Gloeocapsopsis sp. IPPAS B-1203: one gene and its partner. The protein of the gene in region 1 interacts with the protein of each later gene in a pairwise test. Links are inferred from orthologs where the notes say so. Each region holds a gene or a part of one and is shown in the gene's direction. Other genes may lie near its edges.

The links.
Region 2: the proteins of uvrB (region 1) and uvrA interact in binary tests that used the Escherichia coli proteins (3 or more experiments, as listed by UniProt). The link is inferred for Gloeocapsopsis sp. IPPAS B-1203 from one-to-one orthologs.

Annotation. Positions count from the first base shown.
Region 1 is NZ_PEIG01000010.1:152,376-168,102, reverse strand. The notes cover bases 7,906-10,785. They hold uvrB (excinuclease ABC subunit UvrB), read left to right. Parts: upstream 7,906-8,286; coding sequence 8,287-10,284; downstream 10,285-10,785. Other genes in these bases: CSQ79_RS18155 (MEKHLA domain-containing protein), read left to right, coding at 10,414-10,785; CSQ79_RS18165 (hypothetical protein), read right to left, coding at 7,906-8,122. Outside these bases: CSQ79_RS18210 (Uma2 family endonuclease), read right to left, coding at 1-508; CSQ79_RS18205 (hypothetical protein), read left to right, coding at 772-1,032; CSQ79_RS28060 (hypothetical protein), read left to right, coding at 1,039-1,197; CSQ79_RS18200 (CAP domain-containing protein), read left to right, coding at 1,460-1,984; CSQ79_RS18195 (serpin family protein), read right to left, coding at 2,060-3,343; CSQ79_RS18190 (S8 family serine peptidase), read right to left, coding at 3,442-5,064; rpe (ribulose-phosphate 3-epimerase), read left to right, coding at 5,283-5,987; CSQ79_RS18180 (hypothetical protein), read right to left, coding at 6,120-6,641; CSQ79_RS18175 (hypothetical protein), read right to left, coding at 6,744-7,175; CSQ79_RS18170 (CsbD family protein), read right to left, coding at 7,308-7,490; more of CSQ79_RS18165, read right to left, coding at 7,757-7,905; more of CSQ79_RS18155, read left to right, coding at 10,786-10,872; CSQ79_RS18150 (Uma2 family endonuclease), read left to right, coding at 11,106-11,675; CSQ79_RS18145 (MFS transporter), read left to right, coding at 11,824-13,005; CSQ79_RS18140 (monovalent cation:proton antiporter family protein), read left to right, coding at 13,292-15,283; tRNA dihydrouridine synthase DusB, read left to right, coding at 15,422-15,727. UniProt on the Escherichia coli protein: The UvrABC repair system catalyzes the recognition and processing of DNA lesions. A damage recognition complex composed of 2 UvrA and 2 UvrB subunits scans DNA for abnormalities.
Region 2 is NZ_PEIG01000002.1:484,299-500,707, reverse strand. The notes cover bases 6,248-9,809. They hold uvrA (excinuclease ABC subunit UvrA), read left to right. Parts: upstream 6,248-6,642; coding sequence 6,643-9,609; downstream 9,610-9,809. Other genes in these bases: CSQ79_RS27450 (hypothetical protein), read left to right, coding at 9,644-9,809; CSQ79_RS05735 (GAF domain-containing protein), read left to right, coding at 6,248-6,470. Also shown: CSQ79_RS05750 (coiled-coil domain-containing protein), read left to right, coding at 1-801; CSQ79_RS05745 (MHYT domain-containing protein), read left to right, coding at 986-3,424; CSQ79_RS05740 (response regulator), read left to right, coding at 3,435-3,878; more of CSQ79_RS05735, read left to right, coding at 3,885-6,247; more of CSQ79_RS27450, read left to right, coding at 9,810-9,970; CSQ79_RS27445 (hypothetical protein), read left to right, coding at 10,022-10,183; CSQ79_RS27440 (hypothetical protein), read left to right, coding at 10,353-10,493; CSQ79_RS05720 (C6orf136 family protein), read right to left, coding at 10,501-10,944; CSQ79_RS05715 (glycoside hydrolase family 10-like protein), read right to left, coding at 10,951-12,057; CSQ79_RS05710 (DUF1206 domain-containing protein), read right to left, coding at 12,064-12,876; CSQ79_RS05705 (alpha/beta fold hydrolase), read left to right, coding at 13,036-13,896; CSQ79_RS05700 (peptide chain release factor 1), read left to right, coding at 13,943-14,356; CSQ79_RS05695 (NAD(P)-dependent oxidoreductase), read left to right, coding at 14,412-15,266; photosystem II assembly protein Psb34, read right to left, coding at 15,386-15,565; CSQ79_RS05685 (TroA family protein), read left to right, coding at 16,324-16,409. UniProt on the Escherichia coli protein: The UvrABC repair system catalyzes the recognition and processing of DNA lesions. UvrA is an ATPase and a DNA-binding protein. A damage recognition complex composed of 2 UvrA and 2 UvrB subunits scans DNA for abnormalities.

The DNA of each region.
Region 1 (15,727 bases):
ATATTGTAATTGTAGGATCTTCGTACTCTGTCAGTAGCCATTGATGTGCAGCAGTCTTGATATAGTGTTCGACATGAACGTTATATTGATCGATCAATAAATATTCACGAAAGCTATCAATAGTACGGTAAGAAACAAACTTTTCGCCGCGATCGTAATCTTGCGTTGATTTAGATAGAACTTCAGCAATCATGACAGGATTGATAATGGTATCAGTGCGCCCTGATTGCACTTGCAAAGGCTTTTCAACAACCATAACATCAGGATAGGTGTAGAGATTGCGATCGGGAATCCAAAGACGCTGATCGGCATAAAAAGTTCGATAGCTTTTTCCTTTGAGCGCGAGTTTTAAAAGAACATAAAGATTACCAGCAATATCATTATGATTAGGCGTTCCTCCAGTCATCAACCTAATCTCTCCATTTGCATATTCATGACGTTCCTCTGAGGTCAGTTCAAATTCCAAGTATTCTTCGTCAGTATATGTACGTTGTAGTGCTTGTGTCATGGTATTTTTACTTCCAATGCTCTAAGCTACTGATTTAATTTAGGCGATCGCTTCACGTTTATTTTTAGCGACTATTAAGACGACACTGTTTGCATTTTCTAGAAAGACAAATTTTCATAATCACTAAAGTCCGTATTTTCTCTATTGTGCTTAGATGAGACCAGAAACATAATTTTATACAGTAGTGCTAATCTCTCTTTTCTAAATTTAGCTTATACTGAGGTGAAAAGTACTATTATGAAAACTTTTATAAACAAATAGTTATGCATAATTCAATTCAACAAAACGTTGTTGAATCAAAGCAACGTAAATTTCAATTTATGAATGTTCGGTATCAATTAGTGAGTCGAGGAATTACAGGAGAAATTTCAACTTTATACGTAAATGGACAACAAGTTAAAAATTTTCCAACAATTGATGCATTTTATAATGCAATGGGGCAACAAGGCTGGGAAATCCGTCCCTTAGGTATGGAACAAGAAGGTGTCTATACTTACTTTGTGGTTATGCAACGGGAAGTTTAAATTCATATGAATCGAGATAAAGTTGATAAGACAGATCCTAAAGACACAAAAGAGACTGATTTTTTTAATCAACTTCAAGAAAATGAGAAAGAAAAAGGAAAAGCAATTCGAGGAAAAGGACATGCCTGGACGACTTTTATTGAAACTCTTTTAGGTGATTGGTAACAGTATTTTTATATAATCATCATAATTTTTTTGTGTAAAATTTAACTAATCATAAAAGAGGTTAAAGCAAGAAAATGCTTTTTATATTAAACAGTGCAGATGACTTATAACTCCTCTTTTTGATGCTGTTTAGAAAGTACTCATTCACTATTTGATATGATTAACAATGAGAAGAGTAGTACAACCTTCAAAAAGCTTTTATAACCGTGCAAAACCGTGCTGTAGCAAATATATTCTAGGTTATATACTACTCTTAGTATGTTTGGTTTATTCCTATAAAGATACTTTTTACTTTAATAACGGTCTTGGTGCTGTCGATTGGAGTATTGGTAAACCAAAAGTAAATCTATGGAATGCTCATAATACTCGTTCTCTCACTGAGTTAAGAGTATTTGCTCTAGAGTTAATTAATCGCGATCGCCAACTCAATAGGCTACCACCCTTAGTTGAAGATTCGTTACTAGCGCAATCTGCTCAAAGTCATGCTGAGGATATGAAAGCTCGAAACTATTATGCTCATCTCACTCCTGAAGGAAGAACACCTACCGATCGCTTTGCTAGTATCGGCGGGCAAGGCGGTGTTGGTGAGAACATTATGCTTCAGTCTCAGAGTATTGTCATTAGTTCTAGATTAAGTTGGGGATTGGTTGAAAACTTTCAAAAAAGCTGGATGTATAGTAATGGACATCGTGCTAATTTACTAAATCCTCACTATACACGAGTTGGTTACGGTATTGTATCAGATCCTATGACTGGTAAAGTCTACGCAGTTCAAAATTTTCAATAGATTTCATACTTTAGATAGCCAACATCTGCATCTAGATAACAAGAATAGCGATCGCTACTCTTAATCAAAATATGATTATGGTTCAACAATAGAACCCATAAACAGAATTGTTCCTGTTTGGTTATCTCGGATGGCACAAAAGAAAGGACGATTTACAACCATCTGAAATGGCGGATCAATTGGTGCAGATACAGCCATGACTCTACCAGAAGTCACAGCAGCAGCCTCGGTTCCTTCTTCGTTAACTTCAACAAAAGTTTTATGCTTAACTTCACTTAAGGTAAGGTTGTCACCCATTGCCGAAAAATCAGCACTATCTTCAAAAGCAACTTCCATCCCCAAAGCTTTCAGTGTATCGTTAAGGGTTAAGTCATATTCCATTTGAAAACGCGGAAGGCGAATTGAACCTTCACGTTGATTAAACTGCGTTAGCCATTTTTCCCAATTAGCAGAAGTGAGTTGTTGGTAAAAACTTGTTAAATTAGAGTTTTCGCTAGGTAGAAAAACGTATAAACTGAGTCTACCTTTGCCATAGGGCAAGCTCACTGCTTGAAATTGCTCGTTTTCATAATACCGATATCTCCCTGTTTGAGACATCATCGGGTGTTGTATCGATCCACCTTTCGTAAAAAATGGCTCATTTGTTGTTTGATTAGGATCAAATTCATCTGTCCATCTACCTTTAAAGTAAATCGCATTGATGAGAAACAACACATCTTGAGGATTGATTTGTTCTACAATTTGCTTAATTCTGCCATTCGTATTTTGGTTAACCCATGCATTAATTGTATTTGTCGCATCAGGAGACTGAAAATCCAAAGTTGTCACCTGTGCTTTGTAGAAGGTTTGTTTCTGCAAAAAGTCTTTGCGAAAAGGATACTCTTGTCTTGCCCACAGTGAGTTTGCAATGGCAACTTGGACATCTGGATCAGGGTTGGTGAGTGCGCTTAGCAGTGCAGCATTGGCGGTGTTGATTTCTGGCAGTTTGATTCCTTGTAACTCTAAGGTTTGCGCCATTGCTTGTTGCGTTTCACCGCTTGCACCGTTGTATAGCATAGCAAGTGCGATCGCGATACTTGTTGGCGAGATAAAAACATTACTGCTGTCTTGACTCAGCAACTGGGAAAACAGCTTGAAGCCAAACCGCGTGTTAGCAGATACTACTTCATCAACAGCGGATGTTGTCATTTGCTTATCTGGATCTTGCCGATTAAATGGGCGGGGTTGGGCAACAACAGAATCGATATGATCTATTCTGGAGCATCCCATCATTCCGACAAACAGGATACCTGTTGCCGCAAGGACATAACGTCTTCCCAGGCAAATTGCATAGCGTCTTAGCAGGAAACTCCGCTGCATGCTACTGTCACCATAGTTCTATTATGGAGACTATGCCATTTTTTCAAATGCGATCGCAGCGCGGTTACGTTTTTTGTAACGATAGATGTAGGAAGCTATTATTTTGCCGGTACTGTCCACCAAGCTAGTGCATAAGGTTGTACGGCGTGATTAACTTGTTGCTGAAACTGGACGCGAACTTTGTATTTCCCAGAAGTTGGAACTCGACAAAAAATATGTTCAACACTATCAACTTCACTCGTTGATGTGCAAGTTGTATCAACAATAGTGTTGGTATCAGCATTAAGTAGATAAAGATCCAAGTTATTTAAACCGCGATCGCGAAAAGTTTCTCCGATGTCAAATTTTCGATTGTTGTTAGCATCAGTCAACTCTACCAATCGATTCCAATTTAATGTCACTGAGACAAAACTATCTTGCTGTAATGGTTGGGCTAATACGTAATCATGATGCGAGGCGACGTTAAGTGTGCGATAGTCCCAGCCAATTGCAGGTACAGGTCTTGCTGGATGCCATTGACCAGCACTAAATTGTTGATATGCGCGGTAAGCGTTTAATTGTCCTGTTCCCATTTGGGCTTGCAAAGGAATTTTAGGATTGCGGTAAGCATCTGAATTTAACCAGTGTTGGTTTTGCTTATCTAGAATTGTTTTTGTCATTCCTAGCAACAAACCATTTCCTGGATCTTGAAATTTATCCGCAGAATTAAGCATTACGGCTTTCATCACTTCTTGACGGCGAGAATCTAAAGTCCAGTTACGTTGGCGTGGCGATTGCGCATCGCGCAGCGCCCGAAGCGATCGCAGTTGTTTGTCGCCAAATTCTTGAAGTAATGCCACAGTTGCAGTCACATGAGGTGCAGCAAAACTTGTGCCTGTGACGCGTGTCGTTTTACCGTTGGGGTTTAGTAGAGTAATTTTATTTCCAGGCGCAACTATTCCAACAGTACGACGCGGACCTAAATTCACTTCACGACCATTGAGCCTACCACCAACTGCTCCAGAAATGGCATCGCTTAAATTAGAAACATCAATTCTTGTAAAAAACCCTTGTCTGCGAGTCGTAAATGCAACGTTAATGCCATTAAAATTATCTGTCGGGATCGGAATTCCACCCTTACCTTGATTACCTGCGATCGCATACATCACATTATGAACGCGGGCAGACCAATCAATACATTGTGTCAGCAATGCTTGACCATCTAACAGTGCATTTGGGCGCGGATCGCGCTCAAGAGTTTCTCCAAAGCTAAAGTTAATCGCTCGGACATCACCACCATTTTGTAGCGCAACGTGTTGTGCAGATAAACATTCTTCTGGCTGACCGCCAGTTTTCAGCGAACCAACTGCAGTAGAATACAGTCGCGCTCCTGGTGCGACACCACGCACAGCTTTATCTGTACTCACCATGACACTGGCAACATTTTGTGCATGTGGGTCAATATTTGTATTAGGTTTTGCGGGCTGATTGCGTAAAAATACACCAGCTAAACTAACTTGTTGTTTATGAGTAACTGCTTTATCTAAACCAAATTGTCCAGGACGTCCAATTTCTACTTGACCAATACCAATTTTGCGGCCAATTAGGTTGTAAGGTGCATCGTGTAACCGCAAGGCATCAATTCCGGCATTTCCTACTGAAGTTGTTTCTAGGGCAAGGACAGGAATACTTACGCAGGAAGCGCTTAGCCCCCCTAATATCCAAATATACTTTCTTAGCATTGACTTAAAAATCTACTCAATTGGCACAAGCGTTACTAACTATCTTTACTAACGAATAATGAATTGCTCCTCACCTTTTTTATTTTCTCGTGAGTTGTTTCAGTAGCTAAACTAATATCTAGCAAAAATTTTGTTAAAGTAAGCAATTGCGATCGCGCTTTTAATGCTAAAGATTTTGTTAAAATGCATACAACTGAGGAAGCAGGAGAATCATTAACATGACCCAAGCCAGCAAAAAGCCGATTGTAATTGCTCCATCCATACTATCAGCTGATTTTTCTCGCCTAGGAGAAGAAATTCGGGCGGTAGATGCAGCAGGGGCAGATTGGATTCATGTTGATGTCATGGATGGGAGGTTTGTTCCCAATATTACGATTGGTCCATTAATCGTTGAAGCGATTCGCCCTGTGACTCAAAAGCCACTGGATGTCCACTTGATGATTGTGGAGCCAGAAAAATATGTAGAAGATTTTGCCAAGGCGGGAGCAGATCATATTTATGTCCATGCTGAACATAATGCTTCACCACACTTGCATCGTACTCTAGGTCAAATTAGAGAGTTGGGCAAAAAAGCAGGTGTTGTTCTTAATCCTGGTTCTCCACTAGAGTTAATTGAATACGTCTTAGAATTATGCGACCTGATTTTGATCATGAGCGTTAACCCTGGCTTTGGCGGTCAAAGTTTTATTCCTGGTGTCTTGCCTAAAATTCGGAAACTACGTCAAATGCTCGACGATCGCGGACTCGATCCTTGGATTGAAGTTGATGGCGGACTCAAGGCAAATAATACTTGGCAAGTCATTGAAGCTGGTGCTAATGCGATTGTAGCTGGTTCAGCAGTATTTAATGCCAAGGACTATGCTGAAGCAATTAGTGGTATTCGTAACAGCAAGCGCCCCACCCCAGAATTGGCAACAGTCTAAAAGTTAAGTATTTTGATAAAAAAGAGAGTAGATCGCAACACAATCTACTCTTTTTGGTTTTTTAGTATGAATGCGAGCGCGAATAAACTCGCTGTTGGATAAACAAAGTCCACGTAGGTAGACTTACAAATACTACTTCTTGCGGCTTCCTAACCACTTAGCTGCGGCAATTCCCAAAACAGCAGCAACAACAGGATTACTCAGGAATTTAATGATACCTGGTTGCTCTGCCATAACTTCCTGGAAGATATCAGGATGATTGTGGTAAACAAAAGATGCCAGCTTACTTACATCATCTGCGCTCATCTTATTGGGATTGTGAGTCCCTAGTGCTAGCTGTTGTTCGAGTTGGCGATCGCTTAATCCTCTTTCTTTGAGGTGCTTAAAGAAGGCACGAGCAACGTCGTCTCTCTCATTAGGCTTAATTTGGGCGATCGCTTGTTTCAACTCTGGTTCCATTTGGCTGGGAGGAATCCGCTCTGGATGCAATGATTTACCAAATAATTGGCGACGCTCTGCTTGAGATGAACGCTGAGCAAAATCATCAAAGTTTTCGTATTGACGCTCATCACTTGATACGTCTTCCATTGTTTCCGTATCACCTTGCGCCAAGTCGTTCATAATTTGGCGCTTATATTGTTCGTTGTTATACATTTTTCCTCTCCTTGCTTGATCGTTGTAGCGTTGTGCTGTCAACTTAGTGAACTCAGCTAGTTTTGCTCATATTTTCAAGCTGAGTCTTGCTTGTCTAACTTGTTACTGATATTTAATTTGATTCGACTGAATATCGTAATCAGCAGTCAGAATGAGCTTTTTGTCAGGAGCATACATCAAAACCTTTAAGTCTTGATTGGGAAAAGTCCGATGGAATCCTTGAAGCAATGACTTAGCTAAAGGTCTGACTTCATTAGGACGTACTTGTGGAGTAATGACAACGCCCAGTTTATTTTGATCGCGTACATACGCATCCTGAACTAAACCTCTCGCTGTCTGGATAACCCAATTGCCAAAGTCTTGTCCGGCAGTTGTGTTGCCACGCTCTAGTAAAGCATAGTTACCAGTTGTGTCTGCGGCTGGTGGTAAACTTGTGGTTGGTGCTTTAGCATTAACAGCACTACTACAAGCGACAGACATCGTAAGAACTAACACTAAAGTTAACGCCGTCAGAACTTTACGAAATCTCTGCATAAAATCCACTTTAACTTTCCTCCCGTTGACTACATTGCAAAACTCAATTGCTTATTTTGTTCCGAATTTATAAAGCTTTATAAATGATGAAGGTCTAGAATAACTAGACCTTTTAACTGAATTAATTAGCAACTAGTCAAGCTTTTCTTTGACGTTATCTTTTACGTCTTCTACACCGTGACGGACTTCACTTTCTGCTTGCTTTGCTTTACCTTCTGCTTTATCTTCGGGATCTCCTGTAACGTTACCCCAGGCTTCTTGAGCTTTACCTTCGATATTTTTACCTGTAGCTTTAGCTCTATCTTCTAAACTCATTTTTCTTCTCCTTGTTCCTAAACAAACTTACCGTGTTGTCCAGCAACCTTGAAGTTTGTTTGTGCTTACGTTTACAACTTATCCGAAACGCTACACTACAGACTTCTGTCAGAAGACATATTAAGCTTCTCACTATAAAGAAAGATAAAAACTAAAGTGTGTTTACTACTATGTCTAAATGAAGAGAATCACAATTGAGATACAAAAAAACTAGTGTTTAAAAACAACCAGCTATCAAAACCACAATTAAATTAAATACTTTTGTGCTAATCTAGATACCCTATCAGCTCATCAATTTTTTCTATTTTATTGCTAGCAATCGGACGAATACCAAATGTTGTTACTGTTTTAGAAACTTGTAATTCGCTGGCAGCAATTGGACGAATACCATGCAAATTTATAGTATCAGAAACTTGTATTTCACTGGCAGCAATTGGACGTATCCCTAGTAGATTGACAGTATCACTAATTTCAAAGGTGCTAGCAGTGATAGGGCGATCGCCAGGCAATGGGCTTGTCTGAACGCTAGAAGATGTTGAAACCGCTAGTGTGACAACTTGTGACGTGTTTTCTGGAGTAGAATCAGTTGATTTATTGATTGCATCTACTTTACCAATGCTGCTAACGCTCATAGTTTTATCCTTGAGATGACATTTTAAGTTAAATAGAAAAATTGTTTTTTGTGATTGCTTTTGAGTTTACTGGAAAAAGCATTTTTTAGGTCTAAATAAGTTCACATGGTATGCATAAATAAATCTAAATATGTAAAGATAAGTAAAGGGAGTCGCAGTGTACGATCATGCAATTTTCTCTCCAAGCACCATTTCAACCAACCGGCGATCAACCCCGCGCGATCGCACAACTCACTCAACAAATCAAACAGAGACACCACCATCAAACCTTACTCGGCGCAACAGGAACCGGAAAGACATTCACTGTTGCATCAGTTATTGAAAACATTGGGAAACCAACACTAGTACTTGCACACAATAAAACTCTCGCCGCCCAACTGTGTAATGAGCTACGCGAGTTCTTTCCTGACAATGCAGTAGAGTATTTTGTCAGTTACTACGATTACTATCAACCAGAAGCTTATATTCCCGTTACAGATACTTACATTGAAAAGAGTGCTTCAATCAACGATGAAATTGATATGTTACGGCACTCCGCAACGCGATCGCTATTTGAACGCCGCGATGTGATTGTCGTCGCCTCAATTAGCTGTATTTACGGTTTAGGAATTCCTTCGGAGTATCTCAAAGCGGCAATTCCCTTGAAAATGGGGATGGAAGTTGACCAAAGACAGATTCTCCGCGATTTGGCAACGGTACAATACAGCCGCAACGATGTTGAAATGGGGCGAGGACGCTTTCGAGTGCGGGGGGATGTTTTAGAAATTGGTCCGGCGTACGAAGATCGGATTATTCGCGTCGAGTTTTTTGGTGATGAAATTGATGCAATTCGCTACGTCGATCCGGTAACAGGCGAAATTATTCAAAGTTTGTCTGCGGTTAATATCTACCCAGCGCGACACTTTGTGACTCCAGAAGAACGTTTAGAAGCCGCGTGTGATGCTATTGAAGCTGAACTGAAACAGCAAAAAGCTGAATTAGAGCAAGCCAGTAAACTACTAGAAGCCCAACGATTAGATCAGCGGACGCGCTACGACTTAGAAATGTTGCGCGAAGTTGGTTACTGTAATGGTGTCGAAAACTATTCGCGTCACTTAGCAGGGCGTCAACCAGGAGAACCACCAGAATGTTTGATCGATTACTTTCCGGATGATTGGTTACTCGTAGTAGATGAATCGCACGTCACAGTTCCGCAAATTCGTGGCATGTATAATGGCGACCAAGCGCGGAAAAAGGTACTTGTTGAGCATGGTTTTCGCTTACCAAGCGCAGCAGATAACCGCCCGTTGAAAGCGGACGAGTTTTGGTCAAAAGTGAATCAGTGTATTTTTGTTTCTGCAACACCAGGCGATTGGGAATTAGCACTATCAGAAGGTAGAGTTGTTGAACAGGTGATTCGTCCTACAGGTGTTGTCGATCCGGAAATTTATGTGCGTCCTACTGAAGGGCAAATTGACGATCTTTTAGCAGAAGTGAAAGAACGCATCGATCGCCGCGAACGGGTTTTGATCACAACCTTGACGAAGCGCATGGCAGAAGACTTAACTGAATATATGCAAGATCAAGGAATTCGGATCAGGTATCTGCATTCAGAAATTAACTCAATTGAGCGGATCGAGATTTTGCAAGAGTTGCGTCAAGGCAATTTTGATGTTTTAGTCGGAGTGAACTTATTACGGGAAGGATTGGATTTACCTGAAGTTTCCTTAGTGGCGATTTTAGATGCAGATAAAGAAGGTTTCTTGCGTGCAGAGCGATCGCTGATTCAAACTATTGGTAGAGCAGCACGTCACGTTAGAGGACAAGCAATTCTGTATGCGGATAATCTTACAGATAGCATGATTAAGGCAATTGATGAAACCGAACGCCGACGGGCAATTCAGTTAGAATACAACGAGAAACACGGAATTACACCACAACCGATTGTTAAACGCACGAATAATGCCATTTTGTCGTTTTTGGAAGTATCGCGACGCTTGAACTCGCAACAACTTGAAGAAGCTTACGAACAAGCAGATGATTTACCGCTAGCAAATATTCCCGAATTGATTACGCAACTAGAAGCCCAAATGAAAGAAGCAGCGAAGAATTTAGAGTTTGAGGAAGCAGCAAAGTATCGCGATCGCATTAAGCATTTGCGTGATAAATTATTGGGACATTGAGGAAAATTCGGTAATAGGTAATAGGTAATGGTAATCGCAAAGCAGTTAGCTCAATAAAAGCTAATGGCTAATTGCTAATTGCTAATAATTACCAGCCTTTTAGTTACATTTATTTTTACCCACGCACTTATGTTTGTTTGGCAGCACAAAGAAGTTATCTGTCAAAGTCAGCGTTTACTGTACAGCTTTGAGTACTGGATGGGCAATGCATTGCTAGATACAATCGGAACGCCAGTAGAAATTGCTCAGGCTTTGTTTACTGCACCGTTTGTTTTGGTTTCGCATGGTACAGAATCCGATCCAATTTTTAACTATGGCAATCAGCAGGCGTTGATACTGTGGGAGTTTTCTTGGGAAGAGTTTACGCAAATGCCTTCGCGCAAATCTGCGGAACAGATGGTACAGCAGGAACGCGATCGCTTACTCGCAGAAACAACCAATAAGGGCTTTTGTCATTATTCTGGTGTCCGCATTTCAAAAACTGGCAAGCGATTTCGGATCGAAGACGGCATTATTTGGAATGTTATTGATGACGAAAACCAAAGCTGGGGGCAAGCTGCTGTTTTTTCTAAGTATCAATTTGTTTAGCTAATGACATTACACCTGTTCTTGATTGATACGCCTTTCTCATAATCTTGCTAGCACTTGATACCGCTGTGATTCGTATTCGGGTTATAAAAGTGGGGCTTCTTTTTCCTGGCGTTCTTGCTGCCGTAGTTGATCTAGTTCTACAGGCGTGAAAAGTCAGTTCTGTCACTCGGTAACTTTCGCTTCTACACTAAGTTATAGAAGGTAGCAAAGGCAACCTTATCCTAATCGTTATGAATACTATTACGCTGAAAATTCCCCGTTTGACAGCAAAAGAATTTGTAGAACTTTGCCAAGCTAATGAACATTTGCAGCTGGAACGTACTGCGACTGGAGAAGTTGTTGTTATGCCGCCAACATACCCTTGGACAGGTAGACAAAATGCTGGAATTAATGCTCAACTATGGAATTGGAGCGATCGCACAGGTTTGGGTATTGTTTTCGATTCCTCCACTGGCTTTACTTTACCTAATGGTGCGGTGAAATCTCCAGATGTTTCTTGGGTAAGTAATGAACGCTGGGAAACTTTAACTGACTTTCAGCAACAAGAAGAATTTTCGCCCCTAGCACCTGATTTTGTCGTGGAATTACGTTCAAGTAGTGACTTGCTAGACAAGTTACAAGCAAAAATGCAGGAGTATATTGATAATGGCGTTCGCTTAGGTTGGTTAATAGACCCTAAAACTAAGCAAGTAGAAATTTATCGTCCAACTACTGATGTAGAGGTATTGCACTCACCCACAACAGTGTCTGGTGAGGATGTTTTACCAGGATTTGAATTGAACTTGAAGAAAATTTGGTGAATTGAGTGACTAGTGGCTAGTGAGGCTAGCGGCTAGTGGCTAGTGAATAGATATGTAGTGAGCTTGAATTGTGTCCATGATATCTCAATATTGACTCGTGAAGCTTGTTGTATAGCGCTTCAATCCAAAATCTAAAATCTAAAATTGTATGATTGCTTCAGCTTGGATAGGTATTGCGCTTGCATTTTACGCTTTTATTGCTATTGGTATTGCAGAAGGAGGGTTAGGAGTTTTATTGCCCTCTATTTTGGCAGCTTATAACTTAACTCCAGCGACGGTAACGCTATTGTTTCTTAGCCAAGTGAGTGGCTACGTAGTTGCAGCAATTTCAAGTAGTTTGCTGGCTAGTCGCATCGGATTGGCGCGGATGTTACTTATAGCATCGATGACGTTGACGAGTGCTTTGGTAATTTATGCGATCGCTCCACGTTGGCATATTATGGTTGCAGCAGGAACGCTGCTCGGATTAGGAATTGGACTGATTGACGCGGGAATTAATACATACATTGCTAATCAAGGCAATGCGAATGTGATGGGTGTGTTACATGCATTTTATGGTGTTGGTGCATTACTTGGTCCTGCTTTAGCAACAACACTCCTTGCGTTTGGAATGGACTGGCGACGGATTTATTTGCACATTGCTGGAATTGTCGGAATTACTATTCTTGGCATGTTGTGGGCAGTAGTATTCGACTATAAATCAATGAATACACGTGTCACCACGCAGGATGCTGATGCTAAGACAAGTCTAAAACTGGCACTGCGGACACCTGCAGTATTAGTTGCAGGGATATTGTTGCTAGTCTATGTTGGCACAGAAGCATCTTTAGGTAACTGGGCTTACAGTGTCCAAAGTTTAAGTCGCGGAACACCGGAAGTCATTGCTGGTTATAGCGTCACTGCTTATTGGTTAGGACTCACGATTGGACGTTTGGTGATGGGGCGTTTTGTGGCACGTCTAGGCGCAATCCGCACAATGGATTTTTCTATTGGGTTACTATTGGCAGGGTTATTTGCTTGGTGGTTACTGCCAAATCAATTATTGAGCTTACCGCTGATTGGTTTTGCCCTTGCTGCAATTTTTCCAGCAACAATTTGGTTGATTCCGCGACGTGTTGCTACTACTATGGTGCCAGCTGCGATCGGATTTGTCACTAGCGTTGCTAGTTTGGGTGCAGCGACTATACCAACTGTTCTTGGTTGGATTGCAGATCAGGCGGGTTTAGAAATTATTCCTATGTTGATGATACCGCTTGCTCTTATCGTGTTGGCGCTGCATCGTTGGTTAGTTAGGTATGCACCTATTAAGAATGAACAAACTACAGCGTAAAGTCTTTGTCAATCAAACGCAACAATTGTTGTAAGCAAGTTAAAGCAGCTAAAGCCGTTGGCTACACAAGTACAACATCATTTAGTGCTGCATTTCGTAAGAAATTTGGTACCAATTCCTGTTCTTATCGGCGATCGCTGCTAAATTTTTCTACCTGCTCAACTTGTATAAATTGTCTCCCGTAGAAACAGTACGCAACTTCTAGATTCCTAAGAAATTTTCTAACCTTAAGCTATTTGTACCGCTGCAACTATACGCTGTAGGAAATAATGAGGAAAGCGAGTCAATGGCTAACTTAACGCTGCTTGTCGAAATGGTGACGGTGTTGGGTGCTGCTGCAACAGGAGGATATCTCGCAAATCGGCTGCGACAACCTGTGTTGTTAGGATACCTCATCGGTGGCGTGGTCGTAGGTCCTGCGGGATTCAATTTAGTCACCTTAGAAGGTGATATTGAGGTGTTATCTGAAGTAGGAGTGGCGCTGCTGCTGTTTGCTTTAGGTGTAGAGTTTTCGCTTAAAGACTTGTTGCGAGTTCGTGCGATCGCCCTGGGCGGTGGGACGCTGCAAATCATCTTGACAATTCTCCTCGGAGGCGGACTTGCTTACTTGACGGGGTGGGTGAGTACACTTCCCAAAGCAGTTTTTTTAGGGGCTGTTATTTCGCTATCCTCAACGGCGGTTGTCTTCAAAAGTCTGATTGAACGCAACGAAGTTCAAACTGCTCACGGACAAGTCATGCTAGCAATTTTGATCGTGCAAGATCTTAGCTTAGGCTTGATGCTAGCAGTTCTTCCAGCGCTAACTCAACCTCCAGATGTCGTCGGTTTTGCATTAATCGCCGCGCTGTTCAAAGCTTTACTGTTTGTTGGCGGGGCAATTATTGCCGGAAAATGGTTTATCCCGTTCTCAGTTCGGCTGCTTGCTCAAAGTGGTTCTCAAGATTTATTTATACTAGGCATTGTCTTGCTCTGCTTGGGAATTGCGTTATTTACCTCTGCGATCGGCTTGGGGATTGCGATGGGAGCATTTGTTGCTGGGTTAATGATTTCTAATGTGGAGTATGCCGATCATGCACTTGATCGCGTGATCCCAATGCGGGATATTTTCGCTACGTTGTTTTTTGCATCGATTGGACTTTTAATCGATCCAGGTTTTCTACTTGCGAATATTTGGGTTTTGTTGGGACTGGTTGCGGTGACAATGTTAGGGAAAGCCGCGATCGCAACCCTCATCGTCATGCTATTCGGCTATCCGCTGAAAACTGCGTTAACGGTTGGTATTGGGATTAACCAAATTGGTGAATTCTCTTTTGTGTTGGCAGGTGTTGCAAAAAGTGCAGGACTTTTCACGGCAAGACTTTATGGTTTAACAGTAGGCACAACAGCAGCCACCTTGTTACTTGCACCTTTCTTATTAAAAGCAACACCATATTTCTTAATCTGGTTAGAGCGTTTTGTAAAGATGAATTCGCGTCTGCGGTTGAATCACCCGCCGCATTTTATTGATATTGAAGAAAAACTTATCGATCATATCGTCGTGGCAGGATATGGCAGAGTTGGACAAACGCTCGTGCGAATGTTGTATTTTCAAGGTCATCAGATTTTAGTCATCGATAATAACGAAGCAACACTGCAAACTTTACGAGGACGCGAAATAGTCTATTTGTATGGTGATGCTGCGAGTACATTAGTTTTAGAAAAAGCCAATCTCCGTCAAGCAAAGGCAATGGCGATCGCACTTCCCGATCCGATGGCAACGCGATTAACCTTGAAACGAGCCTTAAGTATTGCACCTGATTTAGATATCACTGTCCGCGCCCACGTTAAGGACGAAATAGATGTACTCTACCAGTTAGGTGCGCAGGAAGTTGTGCAGCCTGAATTTGAAGCTTCTTTGGAGATGGGCGCACATCTGCTTTTAAAACTCGGAGATTCACCGTACGCAGTACAGCAGGTTGTCACGCGCTATCGGAACGGACGATATCGCGATATTCTACCAGAACGGTCGGAGTATTGGGGAGCAGCAGATTTAGAAACCGTTATTGAAGGACTAAAAAGACACTGGTATGTCCTGGACGAAAATTCTCCATTGTTAGGGCAAAGCCTTGCTAAAGCTAACATTCGGCGCTTAACAGGAGTGACGATTATGGCAATTGAACGTCATAAGCAACTTTATCGCTATCCTACAGGTGAAATGACTTTAGAAGCAGGCGATCGCCTTTTAGTAGTCGGAAACTTTGAAGAACACGTCGCCTTTAAACAGCTGAACTCACCTTAAGAGTAAAAACAGGAGTAGGATCGGTGTAAGAATAAACCCATCTCAATTAGTATTAACAGCTAGTAGTTAATCGCTTTGTAATTATCGTTAAGATAGTGAAGTTCTACTCAGTGCTCATCGCAATAGTTTTTTGTATTTATGATCGCGCTGTCTCCCAACTTACAAGTTCGACTTGCCACACCACTGCAAATCGGTTCACTCGCAGTTAAAAGCCGTGTTTTGCAGTCGCCTTTATCTGGTGTCACTGATTTGGTATTTCGGCGGTTGGTGCGGCGTTATGCACCCGAATCAATGATGTACACCGAGATGGTAAACGCGACAGGGCTGCATTACGTTAAAGAGTTGCCCATAATTATGGAAGTCGATCCGAACGAACGACCGATTAGTATTCAGCTATTCGATTGTCGCCCAGATTTCTTGGCAGAAGCAGCGGTGATGGCAGTA
Region 2 (16,409 bases), on another replicon or contig:
CAAATCCAAGTGTCGATTCGCGATATTATTCGTTCGCCACGCCGCTTGGCAGCACGTACTCAAGCCAGAGTGCAAAACTTCCAACAAAACTTGGAAGACTACTTGCGCAGTACTGGTAAGGATGAGTTGAATCCTGAAGCAATTAAGCGCGAACTGTACTTACTGCTCAACGATCCACGCGCTGGGGCAGAAAGTTTAGGCGATCGCTTGTCACACTTTGATCGTTCAACGATCATTGCTCTTGTGCAAGCACGGGGTGATATGTCAGAGGAGGAAGCGGCACGCACTGTCGATCAGGTTTTAGCGGTACGCGATCAATTTGTTGAGCAAGTACGGGCAATTCAACGCCGCATCCAAGACGTCATTGATGGTGTTTTTGGCAGAATCCGTAATTACTTAAATTCACTAGATCGCCCTGAACTGAACTACGATGGCATCAAAAAAGATGTGCGTAAGTTGTTTGACGATCCACAAGCAGGCTTTGATGCAATTCGCGATCGCTTAGGCTCATTTAACCGCGAAACACTCGTCGCTATTATGAGTTCGCGCGAGGACATTTCGGAAGCAGATGCTAACCGAATTATCGACCAAATCGAAGGTGCGCGTAACAACGTCCTGCAACGGGCAGAGCGAGTTCAACAAGAAGCACAACGTCGTCTTGAACAAGTTAAAGTTCAAGCTCAACGGCAAGCTGAAGAAACCCGCAAGGCAGCAGGAAGTGCGGCATGGTGGCTCTTTGCTACGGCAGTTGTTTCGGCAATTGCGGCGGCGATGGGTGGTGTGATTGCTGTTCTCAGCTAAAAATCCGCTCAGTTTTCTTTGTAAAGTACAACAGCCTCTCACTTGAGAGTTTTTTTGTATGGACACTCGGTTTTACGGTTTGTTAGGATTGTTTGCTATCGCGCAGGTCATAATACCGATTCGCTTTGAGGTTCAGCTTAATAGGCAGCAGAGAAGCAGAAAAGCACAGGGGTAAATAAAAACGATGTCCGATACAACAGATGTATTGTTGTCCCATCATGATTTAGGGCTTGTATTCCTGTCGATTGCGATCGCCATTGTTGCTTCCTACACAGCACTGAGTTTATCTGGGCGCGTTACTGTTGCCACTGGGCAAATTCGGAAACTCTGGTTAAGTGGGGGAGCGATCGCCATGGGAGTAGGCATCTGGGCGATGCACTTCATCGCGATGCTTGCGTATAATCTTCCAATTGCTATTACGTATGACCTGCCGCTTGTGTTGCTCTCGATGGCAGTTGCTGTCATTGCCTCTGGTGTTGCTTTATTTGTTGTTAGTCGTGAGTTTGGCTTACTTCAGCTGATTGCTGGTGGTGGCGTTATGGGATTGAGTATTGCCGCAATGCACTACACGGGTATGACAGCAATGCGTCTAGAAGCAACTCCAGAATACGATCCCAAGTTAGTTGCCTTGTCGCTTGCGATCGCGATTGGGGCTTCTTTAGTAGCACTGCAGCTGGCATTTCGTCTGCAAAAAGCTATCACAGCTCAAGGTAGATGGCAAGTTGGTGGTGCGATTGTGATGGGTTTTGCGATCGCCGGAATGCACTACACCGCAATGGCGGCAGTCAGCTTTAAGTACAATCAACAACTGACAATTGAGAACACAGCGCAAGTTATCGACAACACGTTACTTGGGATTGCAATTGCAATAGCGACATTAGTTGTGTTGATGCTTGCACTTGTGTCTTCTACTTTCGATCAGCGACTCAGTGCAGAGACTGCGCGCGCCGAGGCATTACGTCAAAGTGAAGAACGCTTTCGTTCTTTGGTGCAAAATGCCTCTGATATCATTGCAGTGATCGCTGCGGATGGTACAGTCAATTACACCAGCGCCTCGATTAAACGGATCTTGGGCTACGAACCTGATGCGTGGTATCATACCTTTGATTTTGTCCTGCAGGAAGATCAGGCGATCGCCGAAGATCTGCTCAAAAAAGCAAAAAATTATCCAAATGTCAATATCTCCGCTGAATTTCGATTGCGCACTGCACATGAACAAGTACGAGATTTTGAAGTAATTGTCAATAATCTGTTGCACGATCCAGCAGTTGCAGGCATTGTCACAACCTACCGCGATATTACCGAACGCATACAAGCAGCAAAATTCCAGCTACAGCAAACTGAACGCGAGCTATTAGTTGCTGAGATTACACGACGCATCCGTCAGTCGTTGAATTTGGCAACAATTTTAAACACGACAGTAGCCGAAGTCCGGCAGTTTCTCCAAGTGGAGCGCGTGTTTATTTATCGCTTTGAAGCTGACTGGAGTGGCATTGTTGTGGTTGAATCTGTAGCACCCGAATGGGCTGCAATTGCAGGAAAAAACATTAAAGACACTTTTTTTAGTCATCCTGCTAATCGCGAGTTATATCGACAAGGAAGAATTCAAGTTGTAGAGGATATTTACACAGCAGGATTAAATCCTTGTCATGCAGATTTACTTGCACAGTTACAGGTGCGAGCAAACTTAGTTGTCTCCATTTTAAAAGAAGAACAACTGTGGGGATTACTAGTTGCCAATCATTGTTCAGAACCACGCCAATGGCAACCGCTTGAAATTAATCTTCTCCAGCAACTGGCAACCCAAGTGGCGATCGCCATCCAACAATCTGAACTTTATCAACAAGCGCAAACTGAACTTGCTGAACGCAAACGCGCCGAAGCTGAAATCATTCATTTAAACGCCGACTTGCAAAATCGGGCGGCGGAACTCGAAACAGCCAACAAAGAACTAGAAGCCTTTTCCTATTCGGTATCGCACGATTTACGCGCACCATTACGCGCCATCAATGGCTTTTCGCGGATTCTTTTAAAAGATTGTACGCCGCAATTAACTGCCGATGCGCAACGCTACTTGCAATTGGTACAAGCTAATGCGCAGCAAATGGGATGCTTAATTGACGATCTACTGACATTTTCACGGCTGAGTCGCGCGCCTTTAAAAAAACAACGCATTGAACCGAGTGCGATCGTGCATCAAGTACTAAAAGATTTAGCCGAACAACAAAACCGACAAGTCAAAATGACGATTGAACAGTTGCCTGTGTGTGAAGCCGATCCTGCTTTACTTAAACAAGTCTGGGTAAATTTATTATCGAATGCTTTCAAGTATACGCACAAAAATGATGTTGCGCACATCACTGTTGGTTGTCTGCAAGAAAGTGATGCATCGTCAATTCCTTCCGGACAGCATGTTTATTTTGTCAAAGACAATGGTGTCGGTTTTGATATGCAATATGCCCATAAACTTTTTGGTGTCTTTCAGCGGCTGCATCGTGCAGAAGAATACGAAGGAACAGGCGTAGGCTTAGCTATTGTACAGCGTATTATTCACCGTCATGGGGGGCGTGTTTGGGCAGCAGCAGAAGTTGATCGCGGTGCAACTTTCTACTTTACTTTGTGAGGCGATATTGATGAGAGATAGTGCCGTTGAAATTTTGCTGGTTGAAGATAATCCGTGTGATGCAGAACTGACACTTCATTCACTTAAAAGTAGTCACCTCACAAATCATATCGAGGTCGTGCGAGATGGTGCAGAAGCCCTCGATTTTATATTTTGTACTGGCAGCTATGCACACCGCTCAATGGATAATGGTCCTCGGGTCATTCTTCTCGATCTTAAACTGCCAAAAGTTGATGGATTAGAAGTTCTCCAGAAAATTAAATCTGACCCCCGCACTCGCGTTATTCCTGTCGTCGTTCTCACATCTTCAAGCGAAGAGCGCGACATCGTTGAAAGTTATCAGTTAGGAGTCAATAGCTACATCGTAAAACCAGTGGACTTTGAGCAGTTCACGGAGGCTGTACGACAGTTAGGTTTGTATTGGCGGCTGCTGAATCAACCTCCGGTATCTTAAAAAATTATGTCCACTTTATTGCGGATTTTGATTGTAGAGGACTCACTGAGCGACGCGGAACTCATGCTGTACGAACTTCGTTCTTGTGGCATTGAACCGCAATGGCAGCGCGTAGAAACTGCAGGAGATTATCTCATCTGCTTAAGTCAGACATGGGATGCGATCATCTCAGATTATGGAATGCCGCAATTTAGCGCGCTACAAGCTTTACAGATATTGCAGCAACAAGGATTAGATATTCCATTGATTGTTGTCACAGGCAGTGTTAGCGAAGAAGTTGCTGTCGAGTGTATGAAGCAAGGGGCAGCTGATTACTTACTCAAAGATCGTTTGGTTCGGTTAGGCGAGGCGATTAAACAAGCTGTTGACCAAAAAATGCTCCGCGATCAAAAGCGCCAAGCTGAAATTGCTTTGCAAGAAAGTGAAGAACGATTTCGCCGACTTGCTGATAATGCTCAAGATATTATTTACCGCTATCGCTTTACTCCAACTCCAGGCTTTGATTACATTAGTCCTGCCGTTACTAGAGTGACAGGTTATACGCCGCAAGAATGTTACAACAATCCGTTGTTGATTTCACAAATTGTTCATCCAGGCGATCAACCGTTATGGCTGCGATCGCTTGATGGAGAAATGCCTCAACCACTCATTCTGCGCTGGATTCGCCAAGATGGAGCCATCGTTTGGACAGAACAAAGCAATGTGACAATCTACGATGATGGAGCGTTAATTGCGCTTGAGGGAATTATCCGCAATGTGACTGCACGCAAGCAAGTTGAAATTCAATTTCAGCAACAAGCCGAATGCGATCGCCTACTCAGTGCTATTGCGACTCGAATTCGCCAATCACTCAACTTAGATGAAATTCTCAGCACAACTGTTGCAGAAGTTCGGCAATTTCTGTACGCAGATCGCGTCATGATCTTTCGTTTCGAGGATAATCGTAATGGCAAAATTGTCGCAGCGTCTGTAGATGCTAATTGGCCTTTAGATCCTGAGATTCAAATTCGCGGCACTTGGTTTCAAGAAACTCAGGCAGAATGTCAGCGTGGCTGTGTTCAACAAATTAATAATCTTGCTCAAGCAAACATTGATCCTAAATTTGCCACATTACTGCAACGATTGCACGTCAAAGCTCGCTTGGTTGTCCCTATTTTACAAGGTGACTATGCCTGGGGATTATTAGCAGTACATCAATGTTCGCGATCGCGACAATGGCAACTGAGTGAAATTGATTTGATTGAGAAGTTAGCAACACAAGTAGCGATCGCTCTTCAACAAGCACAACTTTTTAACCAAGTACAACAACAAGCATCGCGCGAACACCTCCTCAATTATATTAGTCAATCACTTAATTCTAGCCTCGACCCTGAGCATATTTTACAAGAAATTGTTAACCTAACAGGTGAAGGTTTTGCTGTCGATCGCGTTATTATTTTTGCAGTTAATACAACTCACATTCGTGTTATCAAAGAGTGGCGGACAAATGTACAAGTTGTTTCTGTTTTAAATTGGCAAGTACCAATATCTGAGTATATTGAATTACTGAATCCAACTCATTATGCTTCTTACTATCGAGTTTTTCATGTCCCTAATTTTGCAGAAATTAATGTTGATTCTAAACGAAAACACTTTGTTCAAACAGCACAACTTCGTTCTGAGTTGCGAGTGCCAATTTTTATTCGGGATCAGTTTTTTGGCGGATTATCGCTGCAAACAACTACAACTCGCCGGACATTTACCCCAGAGGAAATTCAACTTCTACAACGTATTGCAAATCAAGCAGCGATCGCACTTTACAATGCCCAAAGTTACGAACGCCTAGAACAATTAGTTAAAGAACGCACGCAAGAGTTAGAGCAGGAGAAACTCCTCTCAGAAGCTGCTGATCGCGCAAAAACTGACTTTCTTGCTAACATGAGCCATGAACTGCGTACTCCCCTAACAGGAATTATCGGTTTTTCTAACCTCCTACTCAAACAAATTTTTGGACAACTGAATGAAAAACAGCAACAATATGTCTCATTAATTTATTCTTCTGGAGAACATTTATTAGAGTTAATTAACGATCTTTTAGATTTATCAAAAATTGAAGCAGGAAAAGAAGATCTCACACTTGAAATGCTATCTGTTGAAGAAGTTTCTCAAGAGTGTTTGTCTCTCGTTCAGGAAAAAGCCCAAAGAAGGAAATTGCAATTATCATTAATTATTCAACCAGAAGCGACAACTTGCACAGCAGACAAACGTCGCCTCAAACAAATTCTTTTCAATCTTATGAATAACGCAGTCAAGTTTACTCAAGCAGGAAGTGTGTCACTTAAAGTCAGTAAAACTTCAGATTTTATTACGTTCTCTGTTATTGATACCGGAATAGGGATTACAGCCGAAGATTTACCAAATTTATTTCAACCTTTTCAGCAACTTGATAGTGGCTTAAATCGTAAATACGAAGGTACTGGCTTAGGCTTGGCGCTTTCACGCAGATTAGCACGACTACATGGTGGAGATATTACAGTCACTTCAGAAATAGGACGTGGTAGCTGCTTTACACTATATCTGCCTGTTAGTAGTCTTATTCAGGACTCTGTATAGACAATTCTATTGCTGTTAATTCTTTCATTTGTAACAAGGCATAGACAAATTAACCCATATCGTATATAAAACAAGCTTGCTGCATGAAGAGAGAAGCTGAAAATAACATCTCATTAACCGCTAACTAGAAGGCAACGCTAAAATCATTAAGCAATGGTTTTTCCTCTGCCTCATGTCTCACCCTGCTGAAACCTTAGACACGCTGGATGCAAATGGGCATCGTCTCCTTGGTGTTAACCGCGCTAGTCAGAATACGATCCGTATCCGTGGGGCTAGACAGCATAATCTCAAAAATCTTGATTTAGAGTTACCCCGCGATCGCTTGATCGTGTTCACTGGTGTATCCGGTTCCGGTAAATCTTCTTTGGCGTTTGATACAATTTTTGCTGAAGGACAGCGGCGTTATGTAGAATCTCTCAGTGCTTACGCACGCCAATTTTTAGGACAACTTGATAAGCCTGATGTTGAAGCGATCGAAGGCTTAAGTCCAGCGATTTCTATCGATCAAAAATCAACTTCCCACAATCCGCGTTCTACAGTTGGTACTGTAACAGAAATTTACGATTACTTGCGGTTATTGTTCGGACGTGCTGGTAAACCGCATTGTCCAATTTGCGATCGCTCAATTGCACCGCAGACAATTGATGAGATGTGCGATCGCATTATGGAATTACCCGATCGCACCCGCTTTCAGATTCTCGCCCCTGTAGTGCGTGGAAAAAAAGGGACACATCGTAAACTATTATCTAGCCTTGCTTCCGAAGGTTTTGCCCGCGTGCGGATTAATGGGGAAGTCCGCGAACTCAGTGACTCGATTGAACTCGATAAAAATCAAACGCACAATATTGAAGTTGTTATTGACCGATTAGTTAAAAAAACAGGGATTGCAGAACGTCTGACTGATTCGCTGACAACTTGTTTGAGACGTTCTGAGGGAATTGCCGTTATTGAGATTCTCGATCGCTCCGAGGCAGATACTAATGTCATTATGCATCCTACTGCAACGCAGATAAAAGCCGCAGAGGAATCTACAGCGTATGTGACATCACCTCTAGAAAAAGAAATTGTCTTTTCCGAAAACTTTGCCTGTCCTGAACATGGCGCAGTGATGGAAGAACTCTCACCACGGTTATTTTCTTTTAATTCGCCTTACGGTGCGTGTCCCCATTGTCATGGATTAGGTAGCTTACGGACATTCTCACCAGAATTAGTCGTTCCCGATCCCGCACAACCTGTATATGCCGCGATCGCACCTTGGTCAGAAAAAGACAATTCTTACTATCTTTCTTTACTTTATAGTGTCGGGCAAGCTTTTAATTTTGAACTGAAAACTCTGTGGAAAAACTTAACCCCTGAACAACAACACGTTATTTTACACGGCGCAGAACAACCGATCTGGAATCACGATCGCAATGACTATCGCCGTTACACAGGTGCTATCCCAATTTTACAGCGGCAATATAATGATGCTTCAGAACTGATTAAACAAAAACTTGAACAGTATTTAGTTTACCAACCGTGTGAAGTCTGTCAAGGACAGCGTTTGAAGCCAGAAGCGATCGCAGTTCGTTTAGGACAATACCGCATTCTCGACCTTACCGGAGTTTCGATTCGCGATTGTCAGCAGCGCATTCATAATTTAGAATTGAGCGATCGCCAAATGCAAATTGCTGATTTGGTATTGCGTGAAGTTAAAGCCCGCTTGCAGTTTCTTTTGGATGTAGGGTTAGATTACCTGACATTAGATCGTCCAGCGATGACACTTTCAGGAGGAGAGGCGCAACGCATTCGCTTAGCGACTCAGATCGGTTCAGGACTTACAGGCGTACTCTATGTTTTAGATGAACCGAGTATTGGCTTGCATCAACGTGACAACGGGCGCTTGCTACGAACTTTAACTCGATTGCGCGATTTGGGTAATACCTTAATTGTTGTCGAACACGATGAAGAAACAATCCGTGCGGCGGATCATGTTGTTGATATTGGTCCTGGTGCGGGAATTCATGGTGGTAGTATTATTGCCCAAGGGGACTTGCAAGCATTACTCGCAGCCCCAGATTCACTAACAGGTGCATATTTATCAGGACGACAGGCGATCGCAACACCCGCACAACGACGCGAAGGTAACGGGCGATCGCTGGTGATGAAAAACGCCTACCGCAATAACTTAAGAAATATCGATGTTGAGATTCCCCTTGGTAAACTTGTCTGCGTAACTGGGGTTTCTGGTTCCGGTAAATCGACACTGATTAACGAACTGCTTTATCCTGCTTTACAGCATCACTTAACACGTAAAGTTCCATTTCCACAACATATAGAGACGGTGGAGGGATTGGACGCAGTTGATAAGGCGATCGTTATCGATCAATCTCCCATTGGACGGACACCGCGTTCTAACCCTGCTACTTATACAGGTGTTTTTGATGCGATTCGCGACGTTTTTAGTCAAACAATTGAAGCAAAAGCACGCGGTTATAAGCCAGGACAATTTTCATTTAACGTCAAAGGCGGACGCTGTGAGGCTTGTGGCGGACAAGGTGTCAATGTCATTGAAATGAACTTTCTTCCTGATGTTTATGTGCAATGTGAAGTATGTAAAGGTGCGCGATATAACCGCGAAACATTGCAAGTTAAATATAAAGAAAAATCGATTGCTGATGTTCTTGATATGACAGTGGAGGAAAGCTTAGAAGTTTTCCAAAATATTCCTAAAGCTTTTACACGATTGCAAACATTAGTCGATGTTGGTTTGGGATATATCAAACTTGGGCAACCTGCAACAACCTTATCTGGTGGTGAAGCACAACGAGTGAAATTAGCAACTGAGTTGTCGCGCCGCGCCACAGGAAAAACTTTGTATTTAATTGATGAACCGACAACAGGTTTATCGTTTTATGACGTGCATAAATTATTAGATGTTTTGCAACGTTTGGTTGACAAAGGCAATTCAATTTTAGTAATTGAACACAATTTAGATGTGATTCGTTGCAGCGATTGGATTATTGATTTGGGTCCAGAAGGTGGTGATAAAGGAGGGGAGTTGGTTGCTGTAGGTACGCCGGAGGCGGTAGCAGAAAATTCACGATCTCATACGGGGCAATATATTAAGCAGGTTTTGCAGCAGCATCCACCAAAGTGAAGAGAAAAACCGCAGAGGCGCAGAGAAAATATATATGGGAGTTTTTCGTGCTGGATATCAACCGCAATCAAGGGATACTCATCCTGAAGTTGATAAGTTTTTAATGCGGGCTTTTCGGAATATGCCTGTTTGGAAAAAACAGCTTGCTCATGTGTCGCCTTTGTTGGTAGCAATGGGTAAGGATTTTTTTATTGATGAAGGAATGGTGACAGAAGCAATTGAATGCCAGTCTTCATTTAATGTAATTCATCTAGAAAGTATGCAAAAAGCAGACATTTTTTTATTATCGAATCACCCCTTAGCTAAATCTGAAATGCAACGGCGTCAGCAGTTAATTATTACTCAAAATCCTGAAAGATAAGCTTGGCTACCTTCTGCAGAAGATATTATTTTACAAATCATTTGGTATCGTATGGGTGGCGGAGTTTCAGATAGACAATGGCGTGATGTTTTAGGAGTATTAAAGATTCAAGCTGATAAACTTGATATCAATTATTTAACTCAGTGGGCTGAAACTTTAAATCTCACAGAAATGTTAACACAAGCATTACAACAAGCCGGAGTCACTAATTAACAGTTCTCTACATAAACTCAGATATTTATGAAATATCTCTCTTTAGCTCTTTCCTCTGTGTTCTCTGTGTCTAGTAAGGTTTGTTTAATCACATCATTTTCTTATAAAAATGCGCTAATATTAACTAATGTAAATAGTTATCTACACTAAACTACCAAATTAAAGCACTATGGCTGAAATGACTGACCGTCAAAAGCGTATTATGGAACACATTGCTCGCAGCAAAGGCGAGTTTATCAAAACTCCGATTTATTCAGATCAGCGCAAGCAGCAGATTATGGAACACATTCGCTTGAGCCAAGGCAAATAGTTAACGACTATTCTCTCACTTGGCTTTTGCCTTTTTGAAAAAACTGCCGTAAAATTTCGCTGGGTTTGCGATCCCAGCAATCTACGTGTTCGTATATTAAACCCTCTTCAGTAAGTTTGTAGGTTGAGTAACCATTGAAGAGTATGTATGCTTTCCAGGGTACGCGCAATGTACCTCGTACTGTCCAATTAGCAATAATAGTATCTGCTTGTGCTTGATATACGTCATGCAGATCGAAGTGGATCTCAGTAAAAAATAGCTGACTGTGAAATCGTAAAGTCCAAAAGATAATTCGGTAGTTTAATTTACCTTTGAATTTATTAACGGGATCTTGAAAGTAGATATCTTGAGTATAAATGTCGTAAGAGATATCTTGCTCAAAAAGAGTAGGTAAATCTTGTTTGAGTATGGCAATGACTTTGGTGATTTGCGATTGATATTCTACATTCATTACGTTTCAAAAACGATTTTGGAGGAACCGAAATAGACTTTGAATTCCTCTTAAATTTGATCCAGGTTGTTCGCTGTAATTATTATACGGAAGCGATTGCAATACTTTTCCTAAAGCGTCATTATTTTCGCGTAGCCCTTCGTAAAAGAAGAAAACTTCCCCTGAAATACCACGACTGCGATTGTAGGCGATCGCCTGTCGCAAATATTCTGCACTTATGCGATAAGAACCCAGCTTAATTAAAATTCCTGGTGACAGTTTTGCTAACTGTTCGTGATTCAACTGCTGCGTGACGCGATCGACAACTTGTTTGTAACTTGCAAAGTCGCGGCGATAAATTTGGGGATGGATGATGTCAACTAAACCACGTTCTAACCAAGTTTTAGAGTCTTGGAGGTATTCTTTGAGTCCCCAGTCATAGATGTTAGGAGACAACGATACTATCAAATTAGAATTAATAGCCTTGACTTTTTGGTAAAGACGTGCTAAAAAGTTTGTTAAAATATTAGCCCGCCACTGTAGCCATTGAGGATCTTTTGAATTCTGCGGCGGATGACAATTAAAAGTTTGACGATAACGCTCTACAGTACTTGCATCATAACCACCTTCACAAGGTAATGCAGGTAAGCGATCGTCGCCTTGAATGCCGTCAACATCGTAGTTTCTGACGACTTCCAGCACCAAATTTAACATAAACTCTTGCACCTGAGGGTCAAGTGCATTCATCCACTCAAAGCCATTCTTTTTAAGTAAATTACCGTTAATATCCCGCGCCGCCCATTCTGGTTTCTTTGCTAGAATCATCCCGCCATTAGAATTATAGGAACTAGCAAAACCATATTCAAACCACGGAATCACTTTGATTCCAACTCGCCGCGCCTCGACAATAATTTCCGCCAGGGGATCTCTACCTTGATACCGTGGGTCGATTTCTACATCAAACAGCGATCGCATAATTGGGCTAGGGTAAAGCGTAAATCCTTTATTCCAAACATCGGGAAACACAACATTAAATCCTGTCTGTGCCAAAAATGCCATTGCTTCAGCAATATTTTGCCGCGAATGCAGCACCTGACTATCAGTATTAGTTATCCAAATACCTCGAATTGCCATTATTCTTCAAGTTGCCATAATCCGACGATAACGCGCCTGAACAATCATATTAATACCGTAAGCAACTAAACCGAGGGCAACAATACCCAAAATCCAGGAACCATAAGGTTGTTGTGCAAGTGCTTGTAACGCTTCACCCAAGCCTCGCACTTCACTAGCATCCGATTGACGTGCGGCTTGAATTAAGAAAAAGCCGATGACACAAAATACTACACCACGCGCGAACAAACCAAATCGAGCGATCGTGATAATCCACATTTGTTCGGTATCGCTTAATTCGTGTAAATCGAGTTTTTTACGAAATTTAGCCGTAAATGCTCGATAAAATTGATAAAAACCCATACCAATCACAAACGCACCACCAGTTCCGACTAGCCATTGTCCAAAAGGCTGCGCGAGTAAACGTGCAGTCCAATCTTGCGTTGAATCGCTGCTACTACCACCAGAACCTAGAATTAATTTAACCGCACTCAACGCTAAACCTGCATAAATGACACCAGTTGTCGCATAACCAATTCGCTGTAAAATCCCTTTCGCATCACTGCCTTTGTTTTCTGGATCTTTGATAGCTTGGACAAACCGCCACAATACGTATCCCATTAAACCAATTGCCACAACCGCGAGTAAAAGTTGACCAAACGGCTGGTTGATGATTGTTTGCAAAGCACCTTCAGTATCTGTCGTTCTTCCTCCAGTACCAAATGCGGCTTGCGCGGCTAGCAATCCTACAATACCGTAAACGACACCCTTAGCAGCAAGACCAAATCGCGCTAATCGCTCAATCCATAATGAAGTGTGTTGTGTTAGCTGTTGTGTCATATATTTTAATTTATGAGTGTATTATTTTTAACAATATACACTTAGATTAACTGATTTGATCTGTGCTTGTAATTAACGCAAGTACCTATAGAAGTTTGTTATCGCCTTTAGAGTTGATTACTCTAGACTAAACAGCACATCATTGTTTTGCTTAACACTATGTCTGTCATCGAAACTTGGCAACACGAATACATCAACGCTAACGGCATTAAACTCCACTACGTCACTCAAGGCAATGGTTCTTTAATGCTAATGTTGCATGGGTTTCCGGAATTTTGGTACTCATGGCGGCATCAAATACCAGAGTTTGCTAAAGATTATAAAGTTGTTGCGCTCGACTTGCGCGGTTACAACGACAGCGACAAACCGAAACAGCAGTCAGCGTATGTGATGCGCGAATTTCTTCAAGATGTTAAAGGTGTGATTACCGGACTTGGATACGAAAAGTGCATTTTAGTTGGACATGATTGGGGAGGTGCGATCGCTTGGAGTTTTGCCCATTCCTACCCCGAAATGGTAGAACGTCTGATTGTGATGAACATACCTCATCCTGCCAAATTTGCCGAAGGATTACGTACACCACAACAACTGATGCGTAGTTCTTATATGTTTTTCTTTCAGCTACCTGGACTACCAGAAATGCTACTCCAAGCCTCAGACTATCAAGCAATTGAGACAGCTTTCAAAGGTATGGCAGTCGATAAAAGCGCCTTTACTCAAGCAGATATAGACGCCTATAAAGATGCAGCCAGCAAACGTGGTGCTTTAACAGCAGCACTCAATTACTACCGTAACGTTTGGCAACAAGGATTACTTAATCACAATTGGGATGTTTTAGAGGTTCCGACATTACTCATTTGGGGAGAAAGTGATACTGCACTTGGCAAAGAACTTACCTACGGTACAGATAAGTACGTTAGAAACTTGCAAATCAAATACATTCCCAATTGTAGCCATTGGGTACAGCAAGAAAAACCGCAACTAGTTAATCAATATATACGCGAGTTTCTAGCAACGTAGACACTGTTTGATAAAATCAGGTCATGATTACAGCATCTCATGTCATATGCGCGATCCTCTGCGTAGTTTAAAGTTTTTACCTTGGCGATCGCTGCTGCAAGTTTCGCTACTAGTTGCTGTGATTGTGATCGTTTTAGACTTTCTCCTGACTCTGGGATACATTCAATCAGATGTATTTCAACGTTTACTCATGCTGGTATACGCCCCGCCACTGGGAATTATCATCTCTTTGGCGATCGCTGTAGGGCTTGGTGCATTAGGAGTTTATTTACTTGAACGCTTTTATCGCTTAGTCTCAATCAACACAGGTTCTTTATGGGCATTAGTTTTGTGTTTAGCAGTAATACTATTTCTTAAATCACTTCTACCACTTCCAGCAGTCCTATTTAACTTAAACCAAGCAAGTTTAATCGGCATTATTATCGGCGTATTCTGGAAAGGACGCCCCTACTGGCGCTAATCTCTTTCTTCACTCTCTGCGTCTGTGTGGTTTGTAAACAAAAAAAATTAAACTAATGAAAGTAGGATTTCTCGGTACTGGACTCATGGGACTACCCATGGCACAAAGACTATTAAATGCTAATCTCGAACTTATTGCCTACAACCGTACTGCGGAAAAGTTAACACCACTCAAAGAAGTTGGTGCAGAAATTGCAACACATCCTCAAGCAGTCACTCAAGCAGCAGAATGTATCATTTTAATGCTGACAGATGCGATCGCGATTCGTAGCGTACTTTTTTCAGATTCCCAAGAGTTAGCCGGAAAAACAATCATTCAAATGGGAACAATTTCCCCTACCGATAGCAAAGCAATTCGCGATGAAGTGATTGCAAATAAAGGTGAATACTTAGAAGCACCTGTTTTAGGGAGTATTCCCGAAGCAACCGCAGGTAAATTAATCGTCATGGTAGGCGCAACCCCAGAACAATTTCAGCGTTGGTTGCCATTATTGCAAAACTTTGGTTCCGAACCACTGCATATTGGTGAAGTTGGTACAGCTGCTGCGGTTAAACTTGCCTTGAATCAACTCATTGCATCACTGACAACAGCGTTTGCTCAAAGTTTAGGACTCATTCTACGTCAAGGAATCGACGTGGAATTATTTATGCAGATTCTTCGCGACAGTGCGCTTTATGCGCCTACCTTCGACAAAAAATTGTCAAGAATGGTCGAGCGTAATTACGATAATCCCAATTTTCCCACGAAACACTTACTCAAAGACATCAATTTATTTATTGCCGAAGCAGAAGCCTCTGGCTTGAACACTAGTGGTGTCGCCGGAGTGCAACAAATCATCGCAGCTACCCTTAGTCAAGGATTTTCTGATGCAGATTATTCTGCGCTATTTTCTGCTGTAAATCCTGATTGATTTGGAGTTTTGAGCCAATTCTATGCGTATTTCTGCAAAATAGTAATCAGCAATAAAAAACCAGATGTCCACTACTTCAGGAACCTGGTTGAAAACTACGCGATTGCAAGCATTAGTTCTTAGCTAAGGCTGGATACCGAGAAGGCGACAAAAATGACTCCACTAACTAAGACAGCAGCTACTACTCCCCAAATCACAAAATTACGCTGCTGTGTTTTATTTGGAGGTTCTGCTGCATACATCTTTGGTTCTTTGGCAAAGTTATTGAGACGACCGCCTTCTTCTGTGGTATAGGGCATGAGTAAAATCCTTTTTTCTGCTTATTTTAACTAAGCTTAATTACAACTAGTATATATACTCTACCATCTTAGTCACAAATCTTTACAAGGAAAATACTAAGAGCAAGCAGTGGAAGAGGGGTTAGTTTTAAGTTTTGTTAGCGAAGAAAGGTGCCTTAGCACGTTTTGTTCGCGTAGCGTGCCGGAGGCATTTATTAAGGACTTTTCTCAACTCTCTTAAGCTCATAACTGGGCACTTCACGATCCAAGAGCAACCGCTTTAGAGCCTGTTTCTAAAGAAAAGCTAAAGCAGAGGTGAGAGACAGAAGACTCGTTGTTTAATAGAAAGGTCTGAAAGTGTGTTTTGATGCTTTCCTTTTCCTTGCCACATTCTACATCTAGTTTACAAAGTTAGTGGGATAGGTTCTCAGTAATCCCATATTCAATTGCCCCAGTGAACAAATTCCGTATTTAGGCAAGCGCGTCACAAGTCAACCTGTTAATTTAGGCGATCGCTGGCAACAAGTTATTTTGCAAATCGGTCAATTAGGACGTGAGGCGCAAGCATAGCAAACTCTCCTCAATCACAACCAGCGACTTGCGCAAATCAAAGCACAATTAGCACCTGCGATCGCACAGCAAAAAACCTCGTTTTAGGCTTTGCTAACGAAATTTCTAGTTCGTTCTTATTTGATCGCAACAATTTTGTCTGTAGCTTACTTGCAGACTTTGATTTTCATGTTGTTAATCTTGAAGAACGCAGTAGCGGTATCTTTTCGGTGGAATTCTTACCTCAGATTGATACCGATATGATTTTAGTATTGCCTTCAGGAGAAAACACGATAGAGAATGCCATTTGGCGATC